Regions from separate parts of the Pseudonocardia autotrophica genome, predicted to be linked through region 2. Evidence: riboswitches for the same ligand, from Rfam matches in the RefSeq annotation. Region 2 holds a riboswitch; the other holds the start of a gene.
What was found. A riboswitch is a leader RNA that binds a small molecule or an ion and turns the genes downstream of it on or off. The one in region 2 is predicted to bind cobalamin.
Positions count from the first base shown of each region.

Region 1: it holds a riboswitch for cobalamin, as region 2 does, so the genes downstream of both, Pdca_RS35695 (hypothetical protein) here and metE (5-methyltetrahydropteroyltriglutamate--homocysteine S-methyltransferase) in region 2, are expected to answer to the same signal.

Region 1 is NZ_AP018920.1:4,611,756-4,619,500, forward strand. Features, by position in the region: gene Pdca_RS21560 (hypothetical protein) at 1-62, shown strand, start outside; gene Pdca_RS21565 (4'-phosphopantetheinyl transferase family protein) at 163-870, shown strand; gene Pdca_RS21570 (DNA polymerase IV) at 867-2,360, shown strand; gene Pdca_RS35695 (hypothetical protein) at 2,417-2,800, opposite strand; cobalamin riboswitch at 2,839-3,006, opposite strand; gene cobA (uroporphyrinogen-III C-methyltransferase) at 3,295-4,515, opposite strand; gene Pdca_RS21590 (cobalamin biosynthesis protein) at 5,327-5,848, opposite strand; gene Pdca_RS21595 (cobyrinic acid a,c-diamide synthase CobB) at 5,845-7,341, opposite strand; gene cobO (cob(I)yrinic acid a,c-diamide adenosyltransferase) at 7,338-7,745, opposite strand, start outside.
Region 2 is NZ_AP018920.1:6,595,854-6,603,598, forward strand. Features, by position in the region: gene Pdca_RS30660 (ABC transporter substrate-binding protein) at 1-729, opposite strand, end outside; gene metE (5-methyltetrahydropteroyltriglutamate--homocysteine S-methyltransferase) at 846-3,152, opposite strand; cobalamin riboswitch at 3,328-3,536, opposite strand; gene mdo (NDMA-dependent methanol dehydrogenase) at 3,764-5,056, shown strand; gene Pdca_RS30675 (AAA family ATPase) at 5,192-6,463, shown strand; gene Pdca_RS30680 (VWA domain-containing protein) at 6,474-7,745, shown strand, end outside.

The DNA of each region.
Region 1 (7,745 bases), 2.0 Mb from region 2:
CGGCGCCGCACGTGAAGCCCGTGCACGTCCGCACGGACTTCGCCGCCCGCCGCACCGGCTGAGCCCGACCGTGGCCACGGTTCGCCGGACCGGACACACGCACAGCGTGATCCTCCGGGTTCGGCGAACCGTGGCCGCCCGTCACGTGCGAGGGTGGACGCCGTGACCGTGACCGTCTGGTGGGCCGCCCCGACCGATCCCGGTGATCGGCCCGATCTCGTGACACTGCTCGACTCGCACGAGCGTGAACGGATGTCGGCGCTGCGCCGTGCCGAGGACCGGGCCCGCTACCTGGCCGCGCACGCGCTGGCCCGGCTCGTGCTGGCGACGCACCTGGACACCGATCCGGCGTCGATCGACATGGACCGCACCTGCCGCTGCGGGAAGCCGCACGGCAAGCCCCGTCTCGCCGGGCACGGGGACGCCCCTGGTTTCTCGCTGACCCACTCCGGCGCGCTGGTCGGGGTGGCGCTTGGCCCCGGCCCGGTGGGCGTCGACGTCGAGCAGCATCGCGAGCTGTCCGGGCTGGACGGGCTCGCCCGGCACGCCCTCTCCCCCGCCGAACGCGAGCTCGGAGTGCCCGGCCCGGCCGGGTTCCTGGTCACCTGGACCCGCAAGGAGGCCCTGCTCAAGGCCACCGGTGACGGACTGTCCGCTCCGATGGACGCGATCACGCTGTCCTCCCCCGGCACCCCGGCGCGGGTGCTGCACTGGCCGGAGGCCACCGGATCGTGGTGGCTCGCCGACGTCGACACCCCGCACCCGGACCATCCCGGCGCCGTCGCCGGGGCGGGCACCGACGTGCCGCCGATCACGGTCGCGGACGGCGATGCGGTCCTGTCGGTGGTCCGGGGCACCATGGGCGGGTGAGCTCGCCGGACCGGCCGGGCGCGGCCGGAGCGCGCTGGGTGCTGCACCTCGACATGGATGCGTTCTTCGCCGCCGTCGAGCAGCTGACCCGGCCCACCCTGGCCGACCGGCCGGTGCTGGTAGGCGGGGCGGGGCCGCGCGGCGTCGTCGCGGGGGCCAGCTACCAGGCGCGGGTGTTCGGGGCCCGCTCGGCGATGCCGATGGGGCAGGCGCGGCGGCGCTGCCCGCACGCGACCGTGCTGCCGCCCCGCTTCCCGCTGTACAAGGCGATCTCCGACGAGGTGATGGGCGTCCTCGCCGAGTTCTCGCCGGTGCTCGAACCCGTCTCGGTGGACGAGGCCTTCATCGAGCCCCCGGTACTGGCCGGCGCCTCCCCGGAGACGGTGCGCGAGTTCGGTACCCGGCTGCGTGCTGCGGTCCGGGAGCGGACCGGGCTGCCCGCGTCGGTCGGCGCCGGATCCGGCAAGCAGATCGCCAAGATCGCGTCCGAGCTGGCGAAGCCGGACGGATTGCGGGTCGTCGCGCACGCCGATCAGGACGACGTGCTGGGCCCGCTGCCGGTGCGCTCGCTGTGGGGCATCGGGCCGGTGTCCGGCGAGGCGCTGCGCCGGATCGGCATCGAGACGGTCGGCCAGCTCGCCGCGATGGACGGCCGCGAGGTCACCGGGGTGCTCGGCTCGGCGATGGGCACCGAGCTGCACCGCCTCGCCCGCGGGATCGACGACCGGCCGGTCGCCCCGCGCGGCGCCGCGAAACAGATCAGCGCCGAGACCACGTTCGACACCGACCTGACCGCGATGTCCGCGGTGCACACGGCCGTCGAGTCGATCTGCGTTGCCGTGCACCGCAGGCTGGTCGCCGACGGCCGCGCCGCGCGCACGGTGACGGTCAAGGCCCGCACCGGGGACTTCGTGACCCACACCCGGTCGGAGACGACACCGTTCCCCAGCCGGGATCTCGCCACGCTCGTCGCGGTGGCCCGCCGGCTCACCGACACCGCGGTGGGTGAGGGAGGGGTGCGGCTGCTCGGGGTGTCGGTGTCGGGATTCGGCGACGAGCCGCCGCTGGCCCTGTTCGACGCGGTGCCCTCGGCACAGGGGTGGCGGGCGGCCCCGGCCGAACCGGCGGTCGCCGGGGTGCCGGGAACCGGGAGCCCGGCGGCGGTGAGCCCGGGAGCAGGAGACCCGGGGGCCGAGCTGCGGGGGCATGCCGGCGCACCGGTGGCCGTCGAGGAGCACGTGATCCCCCCGGCGACGGCCGAGGAGCGCCCCGACCCACCGGCCGACGACGCCGACCGGCCGTGGCGGGCCGGTGACGACGCCACCCATCCCGAGCACGGCCACGGCTGGGTACAGGGCGCCGGACACGGCCGGGTCACCGTCCGGTTCGAGACCGCGCTGACCGGCCCCGGTCGTACCCGCACGCTGGATGCCACCGATCCGCAGCTGACCCGTGCCGATCCGCTCCGGAGCTGGCGCCCGGCCGACTGACCGACTGACCGACTGGCCGACCGCCCGGGTCGGGTCTCAGCCGCCCGGGCCGGGTCTCAGCCGATCAGCGGACTGCGATGCGGCGGGGCGACCCGGGTGCCCGCGACGACCCGGACGTCGAGATCGGGGGCCGTGCGGGCGAGGCCGTCGAGCACCGCGATCAGTGCGACGTCCGCGGTCGGGTCCCCGGCCACCAGCAGCACCCCGTTCGCGGCGGGCCCACCCGCGGCCCATCCGGTGAGCCGGGCGACGCCGTCACGCGGGGAGATCCGCTCCACCCGCCACGCCTCGGCGTAGAACAGGGCCACCGACTCGGGCTCGCCCGGGAAGGCGAAGACGGTGTCGGCCTCCGCGAGCAGATCCTCGCCCCCGGAGCCGACCGCAGGCCCGCCCTGCTCGGTGCCGAGTACGACCAGTGCGGGGCGCGGGTCGACGCTCATCGCTATGTCCTCCTCGAGGGTCCGCGCCCTCAACAGTGGAAACTCCTGCGACGACGGCCAGTCTCCTGGCTTCCGGATCGTCGCGCTCCCCCGCCTTCCCGCCCTTGCCGGGCAGTGGCTACGGGGTGGGGAGCGCTCCCCGATGACAGTGGCGGGACCGCGCCGGACTCGCACCGGCTTCCTGCACCGTCGTCCCGGTCAGCCCATCACGTGCCGGTCGGGGGGTCAACAACGGGTGACGGTGACGCCTGCCCGAGGGGTGGGGCCCCGCCCGGCCGGGGCCGGTCAGACGCCGAACACACCCTGCCGGTTCGGCACCGAACACACCGCGCCCGTCCAGCACAGATCACGCTGTACCGGTCAGGCGCCGATCACACCCTGCCGGCCCGGCGCCGACCGCACCGTGCCGGGCACACGCCGAACGCACCGTGCCGGGCACGCACCGAACGCACCGTGCCGGGCGCGCACCGAACGCACTGTGCCGGTGCGGGCCGTCACGACCCGACGGGTGCCTCCAGACCTGCGACCGGGCCGATCACCACGATCGCGGGCGGGTTGACGTCCTCCTCGGCGGCGACCCGCCCGGCCGTCTCCAGCGTCGCGCGCACCGTGCGCTGGATCCGGGTGGTGCCGTCCTGCACGATCAGCACCGGGGTCTGCGGGTCGCGGCCGTGCTCGACGAGGACCTCGGCGAACCGGGCGAGCCGCTCCACCGCCATCATCAGCACGATCGTGCCGGTCATCCGGCCGAGCGCGGCCCAGTCGGTGAGGCTGCGCGGATCCTCCGGGGCGACGTGCCCGGACACGACGACGATCTCGTGCGCCACCCCCCGGTGGGTCACCGGAGTACCGGCGACAGCGGGCGCGGCGAACGCGCTGGTGATGCCCGGGACGACGGTGACCGGCACCCCCGCCGCGGCGCAGGCCTGGACCTCCTCGAACCCGCGCCCGTAGACGAACGGGTCGCCGCCCTTGAGGCGCACCACGAACTTCCCGGCCCTGGCGTGCTCCACCAGCAGCTCGTTGATCTTCTCCTGGGCCATGGCACGGCCGTAGGGGATCTTGGAGGCGTCGATGACCTCGACATCGGGCGAGAGCTCGTCCATCAGGTCACGGGGACCGAGCCGGTCGGTGACGACGACCTGGGCCCGCGACAGCAGCCGACGCCCGCGAACGGTGATCAGCTCCGGGTCGCCCGGGCCACCACCGACCAGCGCGACGCCCGGCTGCGGCGGCTCGGCGTTCTCGTCGACGACGCCGGACTGCAACGCCTCGACCAGCGCCGTCCGGACCGCGGACGAGCGGCGGTGCGCGCCGCGGGCCAGCACGCCGACGGTCAGCCCGTCGTGCGCCCCGGTCGCCGGAGTGACGGCGGTGCCCCGCGAGCCGTCGTCGGCGCGGACGCAGAACACCCGATCCCGCTCCGCATCGGCGGTGACCGTCTCGTTCACCGCGGCGTCGTCGGTCGCGGCGATCACGTACCAGGCGCCGGTGAGATCACCCTCGGCGTAGCGGCGGGCGGTCCAGGTGATCTCACCGGCCGAGACCATCCCCTCGACGGCCGGGGTGACCTCGGGGGACACCACCTCGACCAGCGCCCCGACCGCGATCAGCCGGGCGACCCGCCGCTGGGCGACCTGTCCTCCACCGACCACGACGACACGACGGCCGGACAGGTCCAGGCCGACCAGGTACTGCTCGTGCTGCGCGCTCAACGACGTTCCTCTCCCGGCCGCGGTGTGCCCTCCCCGGCGCTGCCTACCGTTCCCGGGCGATGCCTGCCCGGTCCGGCGAGCCCCCGGCTCCCGTGCGACGGCGGCGGTCGAGGATAGCGACCGGAACGCCTCCGGGAGTCGCCGCAGAGGCCAAACCCACACCGGCGGGTGCCCTGCCGAGCCTCGGGCGCCGGCTCCGCGCAGCCCCGCCCCAGCAGCGGGCACGGGCACGGGCACGGGCACGGGCACGGGCACGGGCACGGGCAGTGTTCGCACGGGTTCGCTGCGCTCGCACGGGGTCGGATCTCGTGCGAGCGCAGCGAACCCGTGCGGACGCCGTCGACCTGCCCAAACACAGCCAACCGGTGCGGACGCAGTCGACCGGTGCGGACGCTGCGACGCTGCACCGGCAGCCACCCGACACGGGGAGGCGCCCCACCACGGGACCGGCCACGCGACCGAGCATCGTTCGCACGGGTTCGCTGCATCCGCACGAAGTCCGACCCCGTGCGAACGCAACGAACCCGTGCGGATGGAGCGAGCCCATGCGGACGCGGCGAACCGTGCGCACGCGGCCCGCGACGAACCCACGCGTACGCAGCCGGCCTGCGTAAACGCAGCCGACCCGTGCGAACGCAGCCGACCCTGCGCCCCGGCAGCCACCCGGCACGGGGAGAAAGCCCTCGCCACGCGACCGGCCACGAGCCCGAGCACCGTTCGCACGGGATCACCGCATCCGCACGAGATCCGACCCCGTGCGAACGCAACGAACCCGTGCGGACTCGGCGAACCCGTGCGGCTGCCGGGGGCGTCAGCCCGGGGCGGTGTCAGAGGACGGATCAGGGGCGGCGCCGGACGGCGCCATTCCCACCGCCAGCCGCGCCATCCGCATAGCCCGCGCCACCCGCGTAGCCCGCGCCAGCCGCGCCACCGCCACGGTCGCGCCGGAGGCGGCGGTCTTGGGTACCACCAGCACCGCCCCGGGGCCCGCGGCCAGCAGCGCGGCGGCCTCGGCGACCGCGGGCGTTCCGGTGGCGGCGGCGACCCGGTCGCTCGGCGTCGGCACCACCACCGCGGCGAGCTGCTCCGCCGGGTATCCGCGCGGGGTCCGCGGTGCGACGGCCTGCAGCAGACCCGGCTCCGAGGTCCGCCGGTCGAGCGTCGCGACGACCGCGTGATCGAGATCGAGGCCGTGCTCGTCCGCCACCCGGCGCAGCAGCGCCCGCAGCGCGGCGGCCGACACCCCGGGCCGCATCCCGATCCCGAGTGCGAGCTCCGGTTGCGGCGCCGGACGCCCACCGGGCCGGCGCTCCGGCCCGGAACCGGTGGTCACGCGCCTGCGACCAGGCGGGCGACCGAGTCCGGGTTGCCTGCCGGATGCGTGTGCAGGAACGAGGCGTGTACCCCGGCGACGACGTACCCCTCCGGCTCCGCGCCACGCCACGCCCAGGCCGGGGCCGAACCGGCGCGCGGGGTGACGGCACAACGGTGGAACTCGTGCGCACCCACCCGGGCCCCGGCCGGGAACAGCGGCGACGCCGACACCGCGACGGCCTCCCGGTAGCCGAGGGTCAACCGGTCGGTCATCGCGGCCGAGGCCTCGAGGACCCCGCACATCGGTGCCCCGTCGAGGTCCCGGCACAGGTAGAGCAGGCCCCCGCACTCCGCGTGCACCGGCGCACCGGACGCGGCCAGCCGCGCGACGGCCATCCGCAGCGACCGGTTCTCCCCCAGCGCGCCGACGTGCTCCTCCGGGAACCCGCCGGGCAGCACGAGCGCGGACGTCCCCTCCGGCAGGTCCGGATCGCGCAGCGGATCGACGACCGCCACCTGCGCACCGGCCGCCTCGAGCAACTCGGCGTGCTCGGCGTACCCGAACCCGAACGCCGGGCCGCCGGCCAGCGCGACCACCGGCCGAGCGGGGGCCGGCACCGCGCCGGTGGCGGCGATCCCGGCGTGCAGGTCCCGGATCGGGCCGCCGGACACCGGGCGGGCGGGAACCGGCGCCGCGCCGGTGGCTGCCGCGATCTCGGCGTGCAGGTCCCGGGCCAGGCCGCCGGACACCGGCCGAGCGGGAGCGGGCGCCGCACCGGTGACTGCGGCGATCTCGGCGTGCGGGTCCCAGACCGGGCCGTCGGGCAGCGGGCGGGCCAGCGCCAGCACCGCGTCGAGATCGACGTGCTCGGCGACCAGCCCGGCCATCGCGTCGACGGCGGCGGTCGCGGCGGCGCCGTGCTCGGCCGCGGTGATCAGGCCGAGGTGCCGCGACGGCACGGCGAGCTCGGCCCGGCGCGGTACCGCGCCGAGCACCGGCAGTCCGATCTCGTCGGCGGAGGCGCGCAGCACCTCCTCGTGCCGCGCCGACCCGACCCGGTTCAGGATCACCCCGGCCACCTCGACCGCCGGGTCGAACGACCGGAAGCCGTGCAGCAGCGCGGCCAGCGACCGGGACTGCCCGCGGACGTCCACCACCAGCAGCACCGGTGCGCCCAGCGCGGCCGCGACCTGCGCCGTCGAACCGGCACCGTCCGGGATGCGTCCGTCGAACAGCCCCATCACGCCCTCGACGACGGCGATGTCGGCGTCCCGGGAGCCGTGCCGGGCCAGCGGCGCGAGGCGCTCGGCGCCCTGCAGCACGACGTCGAGGTTCCGGCCCGGCCGTCCGGCCGCCAGCGAGTGGTAGCCGGGATCGATGTAGTCCGGGCCGACCTTGAACGGCGCGACCCGGGTGCCCCGGCTGCGCAGCGCGGCCATCAGGCCGGTGGAGACCGTCGTCTTCCCGCTCCCCGACGACGGCGCCGCCACCACCAGGGCGCGAGCATTCACCACTCGATCCCCCGCTGCCCCTTCTGGCCGGCGTCCATCGGGTGCGTGACCTTGGTCGTCTCCATCACCAGGTCGGCCGCGTCGATCAGCGCCTGCGGCGCGTCCCGGCCGGTGATGATCACGTGCTGGTGCCCCGGCCGGCCGGTCAGCTCGGCGACCACCTCGTCGACGTCGATCCAGCCCCACTTCAGCGGGTAGGTGAACTCGTCGAGCACGTACAGGCCGTGCTGCTCGGCACGCAGCCGGCGGCGGATCTCGGCCCAGCCCTCGCGCGCGTCGTCGGCGTGGTCGGTCTCGGAGCCCTGCTTGCGGGACCAAGACCAGCCCGATCCCATCTTGTGCCACTCGACGGGACCACCCTCGCCGGTCTCGTCGTGCACCCGGCCGAGCGCGCGGAACGCCTC
Region 2 (7,745 bases):
CTCGGCGAACTGGACGTCGCCCGCCTGCACGGCGAGCGCCCTGGCCTGCGGGTCCTCGACGTAGCGGACGGTGACCCGGGCGGCGCCTGCGGGCTCACCCCAGTAGCCGTCGAAACGGGTCAGCTCCGCGGACTCCACCCCGTTCACCGTCTCGAGCACCAGCGGCCCGGTCCCGCTGCGCAGGTAGTCGGGGGCGTCCCCGGCGGCGTATGCCGCCGGGGCGAGGATCGCGAGGTTGCCGCTGGACATCCGCAGCGGCATCACCGGGTCCGGCTCGGTGGTGCTGATCCGCACGGCGTCGGCACCGTCGGCCTCGATCTCGAACCCGATGTCGCGGATCGAGCGCGGCGGCGCCTCGACACCGGCGACGTAGCGCAGCGCGGTCACCACCGCCTCCGGGGTGAGTGGGGTGCCGTCGTGGAACTCGACACCCGGGCGCAGGGTGAACCGCCACGAGTCGCCGTCCTGCTCCCAGCCGGTGGCGAGGCCGGGGGCGGCCGCGGCCTCGTCGTCCACCGTGGTCAGCGTCTCGCCGACCCCCAGGAAGCTGAGCAGCTTGCCGTCGTCGGCGTCGAAGGCGTAGTCGGCGCGGGGCGGGAACTGCAGTGCCACGGTCAGCTCACCGGCGGGATCGGGGGTCCCACCGCCGGACGGGGAGCCGCAGCCGGCCAGGAGCAGCGCTGCGGCAGTGGTCAGGGCGGCGAGCACTCGCACGCCCGGGGTCGTCACGATCACAGGCCATGCCTACATCTGCAGACCTGTTCACTCAACAGAACGTGAGGGATGCCCCCGCGGCGCACACCGTGACGGCCGGTCCGGTGCGACGCCGCGGGGGCGCACCGGCGTCAGCCGGTGGTCTGTGCCCGGACCCGGCGGGCGGCCGCGACCAGGTTGGTGAGCGCCTCGACGGTCTCCGGCTCACCGCGGGTCTTCAGCCCGCAGTCCGGGTTCGCCCAGAGCCGCTCCGAGCCGATGTGCCGCAGCGCCGCGGTCAGCTGGCCGGCCAGCTCGTCGGTGTCCGGGACCTCCGGCGAGTGCACGTCGTAGACGCCCGGCCCCAGCCCGCGCGGGATGCCGGGTCCGAGATCGGCGAGCACCTCCATCCGCGATCGTGCCGCCTCGACGGTGGTGACGTCGGCGTCCAGGCCGTCGATCGCGCCGACCACCTCACCGAACTCCGAGTAGCACAGGTGGGTGTGGATCTGGGTGCCGTCCACGACCCCGCCGGTGGACATCCGGAACGCGTCCACCGCCCAGTCCATGTACGCGGGACGGTCCCGCTCGTGCAGCGGCAGCAGCTCGCGCAGCGCGGGCTCGTCCACCTGGATGATCCGGATGCCGGCGGCCTCCAGATCGACGACCTCGTCGCGCAGGGCCAGCCCGACCTGCCGGGCGGTGTCCCCCAGCGGCTGGTCGTCGCGCACGAACGACCAGGCCAGGATCGTGACCGGCCCGGTCAGCATGCCCTTGACCGGCTTCTCCGAGAGCGACTGCGCGTAGGTCGCCCACTCGACGGTGATCGGGTTGCCGTCGCGGCGGGACACGTCCGAGTGCAGGATCGGCGGCCGCACACAGCGCGAGCCGTAGGACTGCACCCAGCCGAGCTCGGTGGTGGCGAAGCCGTCCAGGTTCTCGGCGAAGTACTGGACCATGTCGTTGCGCTCGGGCTCGCCGTGCACGAGCACGTCCAGCCCGATCTCCTCCTGCAGCGCCACCACCCGGGCGATCTCCCGGCGCATCCGCTCGGTGTACTCGCCCGCGTCGATCCGGCCGGCCCGGTGGGCCGCCCGGTCCTTGCGGATCTCGGCGGTCTGCGGGAACGAGCCGATCGTGGTGGTCGGCACGTCCGGCAGGCCCAGCGCCTCGCGCTGCACCTTCGCCCGGACGTCGCCGGCACCGCGCCGGTAGTGGTCGGCACCCAGCTCGGCCAGCCGGGCCCGGACGCTCTCGTTGCGGCGGGCGGCCGCCGCGACCCGCTCGCGGGTCGTCTTCGCGGCGTCGAACTCGGCGGCCACCGCCGACCGGCCCTCGTGCAGCGCACGGCCGATCAGCACCACCTCGTCGACCTTCTGCCGGGCGAACGCCAGCATGTCGGCGACGTCGCCGGGCAGCGACGTCTCCACCGACAGGTCGTAGGGGACGTGCAGCAGCGAGCACGACGTCGAGATCTCCACCCGGCCCGCGACGCCGACCAGCCGCGACGCGGTGACCAGCGCGGCGTCCAGGTCGGTGCGCCACACGTTGCGGCCGTCGACGACACCGGCCAGCACGAGCTTGCCGCCGATGCCCTCGATGCCGTCGATCCCGTCCAGGTCGGACGCGCCGGCGACCAGGTCCAGGGCCAGGCCCTCGACCGCCGTCGAGGCCAGCACCGGCAGCGCCGGGCCGAGCTCGCCGAAGTAGGACGCGACCAGGATCTTCGGCCGGCGCGGCGCGGCGGCGAGCCGGTCGTAGGCCTTGCGCAGCGCGGCGATCTCGTCCTCGGAGCGGTCCGCGGCGAAGGCGGGCTCGTCGAGCTGGACCCACTCGGCGCCGGCGTCGGCCAGCTCCGCCAGCAGGTCCCGGTAGACCTCGACCAGCGGGCCGAGCAGGTCGAGCGGCCGGAAGCCCTCCGGCGCCCCCTCGGCGGGCTTCGAGAGCAGCAGCAGGGTCACCGGCCCGACCAGCACCGGGCGGGTCACGACGTCGGAGCGCAGCGCCTCGCGGAACTCCTCGATCGCCTTGCGCGATCCGGGCGCGAGCCGGGTGTCCGGGCCGATCTCGGGAACCAGGTAGTGGTAGTTCGTGTCGAACCACTTGGTCATCTCGCAGGCCGGAGCACCGGTCCGGCCGCGGGCCATCGCGAACAGCCGCTCCAGCGGGTCGCTGATGCCTGCGAAACGCTCCGGGACGGCGCCGACCGCGAGCGCGGTGTCCAGAATGTGGTCGTAGAACGAGAACGTGTTGCCCGGGACCTGGTCCAGCCCCGCATCGCGCAGCGTGGTCCAGGTGTCGCGGCGCAGACCTGCCGCCACCTCGTGCAGCGCCGAGGCGTCGGACCGGCCGGCCCAGAACGCCTCCTCGGCACGCTTCAGTTCCCGGTTCGGCCCGATCCTGGGGTAGCCCAGGACGGTGCTGCCGGTACTGGAAACGGACGGCACAGAATTGGCCATACTCACAGCCCTCTCTCCTCGCGAGCGCGGTGGAGGACCCGTCACCGCCGGAGCAGGGCACGACGGCACGTCCCGGACGCATCCACACCGGTGCCGACTGTGGCGCCGGCGGGCACGGTGCGCACCCGGTCGTCCGTTCGGCCCTCCCTCGAGGCCACGGATCCGCGCACGCCGGTCGGCGCACGCACCGGCGGCAGGTATTCGGACTCGTGGGCGTCGTGCTCGTGCCTACTGGCCGTCGCTTCCCGGGTCGGTTCCCAGTGCTGATGACGGCGGTCGTTCCCACTCACCGCTGCGGGGCAGTCCCGGATTCGCACCGGGTTCCCTGTTGTCTCGCGGCACCCCCCGCGGGGAGCGCCACGAACCGTCGGCGGACCGACCATAACCCACCGGGCGCAGTCCCCGGACTGTTGCCTTTTCCTGACTGTTGCCATATCTTGGCAACACGTCGCCCTCCCCTCGGTCGAGGGCGACCTAACCCTGCCCCCCTCCGTTCAGACGGGTCCCCTGCCTGGTCTGCCGAGGGGTAATCGCGATCACCCCTGTGCCCGGGACCACAACCGGTCCTAGCGTGCGGCTCGACCCCACCCGCGTGCTCAGAAAGGGCTGCCATGCAGGTAGACGAGCTGCTCAAGCCGTTCCCCATCAAGGAGTTCCACCCGTTCCCCCGGGCGCTGATGGGTCCCGGCGCGCACGAGCTCATCGGCCCGGAAGCCCTCAAGCTCGGCTTCAAGAAGACGCTGGTCATGACGTCGGGCCTGCGCGGCACCGACATCGTTCACAAGATCGTCGAGTCGATGAAGTACCACGGCCTCGAGGTCGTCGTGTACGACCAGGTCGAGTCGAACCCCAAGGACTACAACGTCATGGACGCTGTGGGCCTCTACCAGCAGAACAAGTGTGACTCGTTCGTCTCGATCGGCGGCGGCTCCTCGCACGACGCCTGCAAGGGCGCGCGCGTCTCGGTCGCCCACGACGGCCGCAACGTCAACGAGTTCGAGGGCTTCAACAAGTCCGAGAACCCGGCGAACCCGCCGCACATCGCGGTCTCGACGACGGCCGGCACCGGCTCCGAGACCTCGTGGGCGTACGTGATCACCGACACCACGACCGACCCCGACAACCCGCACAAGTACGTCGCGTTCGACGACGCCTCGGTGACCACCCTGGCGATCGACGACCCGGTGCTCTACTTCGACTGCCCGATCGACTACACCGCGCAGTGCGGCTTCGACGTGCTCGCGCACGCCTCCGAGCCCTACGTCTCGCGGCTGGACTTCCAGCCGTCGCTCGGCAACGCGCTGCACGCGATCAAGCTCACCTCGCAGAGCCTGCGCAAGGCCGTGTGGAACGGCCAGGAGCTCTCCGGCCGCGAGGGCATGATGTACGCGCAGTACATCGCCGCCCAGGCGTTCAACTCCGGTGGCCTCGGCATCATCCACTCGATCAGCCACGCGGTGTCGGCGTTCTACGACACCCACCACGGCCTGAACAACGCCATCGCGCTGCCCCGCGTGTGGGCGTTCAACATGCCGGTCGTCTACGAGCGCTTCGCCGACATCGCCGAGGCGATGGGCGTCGACACCCGTGGCATGACCAAGCCGCAGGCCGCCGACGCCGCGCTCGCCGCGTCCATCCGGCTGCTGCGCGACGTGGGCATCCCGGAGAAGTTCGCCGACGTCAAGCAGGACACCTACTCGAAGAACCGGCTGGGCATCGGCCCGACGAAGTTCTACGAGAACGCGCCGACCATCGTCGGTGACGCCGCGGACGTCGACCGCATCACCAACCACGTCCTGGGTGACGCCTGCACCCCGGGCAACCCGAAGGAGTGCACCTTCGAGACCGTCCGCCCGGTCGTCGAGCACTCCATCAACGGCGATCTGGACGACCTGCTCAGCTGATCGTCCGGCCGGCCCGATCCCAGTTCGCGCCAGCGGGCCCACCCGCGCGAGGTCATACTCGCGATGGGTGGGCCCGTCGGCTGCGCGGCCCGCCGCACCACGACTCCGGTGCGGCCTGTGAAGGAGATTCCCAGCGTGACTCCCGTTCCCGACTCCACGAGCGCTGAGAGCCCCGTGCCGGACACGGCGCCGTTCGAGTCCGTCGACCAGGTCGTGGAGACCCTGCGCGAGCAGGGCTACATCGCCGACACCCGGCTCGCGACCACGGTCTTCCTGCTCACCCGGCTGGACAAGCCGCTGCTGCTGGAGGGGCCGGCCGGTGTCGGCAAGACCGAGCTGGCGAAGATGCTCGCGCTGGCCACCGGACGCCGCCTGCTGCGCCTGCAGTGCTACGAGGGGCAGGACGAGACCAAGGCCCTGTACGAGTGGGACTACGGCAAGCAGCTCATGTACACCCAGATCCTGCGCGAGAAGATCGGGCAGGTCGTCGAGGACGCCCCGGACCTGGAGTCGGCCGTCGACCGGATCGGGTCGCAGGAGAGCGTCTTCTTCTCCGAGCGGTTCCTGGCGCCGCGCCCGCTGCTGGAGGCGATCCGGTCCGAGCAGCCGTGCGTGCTGCTGATCGACGAGGTCGACCGCGCCGACGAGGCCCTGGAGGCGGTGCTGCTGGAGACGCTGGGCGAGTACCAGATCTCGGTGCCCGAGGTCGGAACCTTCGTCGCCAAGCACCGCCCCTACGTGCTGCTGACCTCGAACAACACCCGTGACCTCGCGGCCGCGCTGAAGCGCCGCTGCCTGCACCTGTTCCTCGACTACCCCTCGGCCCAGCGCGAGCTGGAGATCGTGCGGTCGAAGAAGACCGGGCTCACCGACCAGCTGGCGGAGGAGCTCGTCGGGGTGGTGCGCGGGCTGCGCGAGCTGGAGCTGCGCAAGGCACCGTCGATCTCGGAGACCATCGACTGGGCGCGCACCCTGGCCGTACTCGGGGTCGAAGAGCTCGACTCGCAGATCCTGTCGGACACCGTCTCGGTCGTCGTGAAGTACGACAAGGACGTCCGCAAGGCACTCGACGCGATCCCGCGCCTGGTCGACCCGAACGCGGTCGTCACCGAGCACGGCCACGGGCACGGACACGGCCATGGCCACGGGCACGATGGGGACCACTCGCACGACGACGAGCCGCCGCGCGGCAGCGACCGGCCCCGCGACGGTGACCGGCCCCGCACCGACGATCCGGACGACGGTGACGTCGACGGCCGCGCCCGCCGCGCCGCGAAGGACCAGCCCGGCCGGCACGCCGACGGCTACGGCAACACGGCCGCTGCCGGACGAGCCGCCCCACCGCTGCGGAGCGTGACCCCCGGCCAGGGGGCCCGGTCGTTCGGCGCCCGCAAGCGTCCGCTCTGAGGGCCGCGACGTGGAAGCGAGCATCCACCGCTTCGTCCGGCTCCTGCGGATCCGGGCGGTACGCATCTCGGTCTCCGAGGCCCTGGACGCGATGGCCTGCGCCGCCCAGCCGGGGGTGCTGTCCGACCGGGGCGTCCTGAAGGAGGCGCTGCGCGTCGCGCTGGTGAAGGACCGGCGCGACGAGGCCACCTACGACGAGGTCTTCGACCTGTTCTTCTCCCTGGTCAAGGTCGGCGAGTCGGACACCGGCCACGGCCACGGGCACGGGCACGGCGACATGACCGACGACACGCCGCTGGAGAACTTCACGCTGTCCGAGGAGCCGTCGGAGACCCCGCAGGAGGGGCACGACCACGGCACACCGGCCGACATCCGGGACTTCTTCGACCCGGAGGACCTGGCCGAGCAGTACAACCTGCACCAGGAGGCCAACAAGATCGACATGGCCTCGATGACCGACGAGATCGTGCTCTCCAAGGAGCAGGCGGGCGACGTCGCCGAGGGGCAGCGGGTGCAGATCGAGACCGACCGGTTCTCCGGTGGCGGTCTGCCCGGCGACATCTCGCAGGCCCAGGGCACCAAGGTCGACGCCGATCTCTCGGTCGCCCAGCAGGACGCGCTGCTGGGCTGGCTGTCCTCCGCGGAAGACGCTGTGGACGCCTCCACCTATGGCACCGAGGACGACGCCGCCGCGCTGCGCAGGCGACTCACCGGGGTGCTGGAGAACCTCCCCGAGCTGCTGAAGGCGCATCTGGAGAAGCTGCTGGAGATCGAGCAGCGGATCGTCGAGGGGCACGACGACGCCGAACGCGTCGCCGAGGTCGACCGGGCGTCGGAGACCGAACGGATGCAGCTGGAGGACTCGCTGCGCCGGCTCGCCAAGTCGTTGCACGGCGCGTTGACCCACCGGCGCCGGGTGTCCCCGCGCGGCCGGATCGACTCGGCCAGGACCATGCGCCGCAACATGCGCTACGACGGGGTGCCGTTCGCCCCGGTCACCGTGGCGCGGCAGGAGGACAAGCCACGACTGGTGGTGCTCGCCGACGTCTCGCTGTCGGTCCGGGCCACCGCCCGGTTCACCCTGCACCTGGTGCACGGGCTGCAGGACCTGTTCGGCCAGGTGCGTTCGTTCGCGTTCGTGGCCGACCTGGTCGAGGTGACCGACCTGTTCGCCGATCATCCGGTCGAGCACGCACTCGGGCTGGTCTTCGGCGGCGACCAGCTCGACGTCGACGCCAACTCGGACTACGGCCTGGCGTTCGGCCAGTTCCTGGAGGACCAC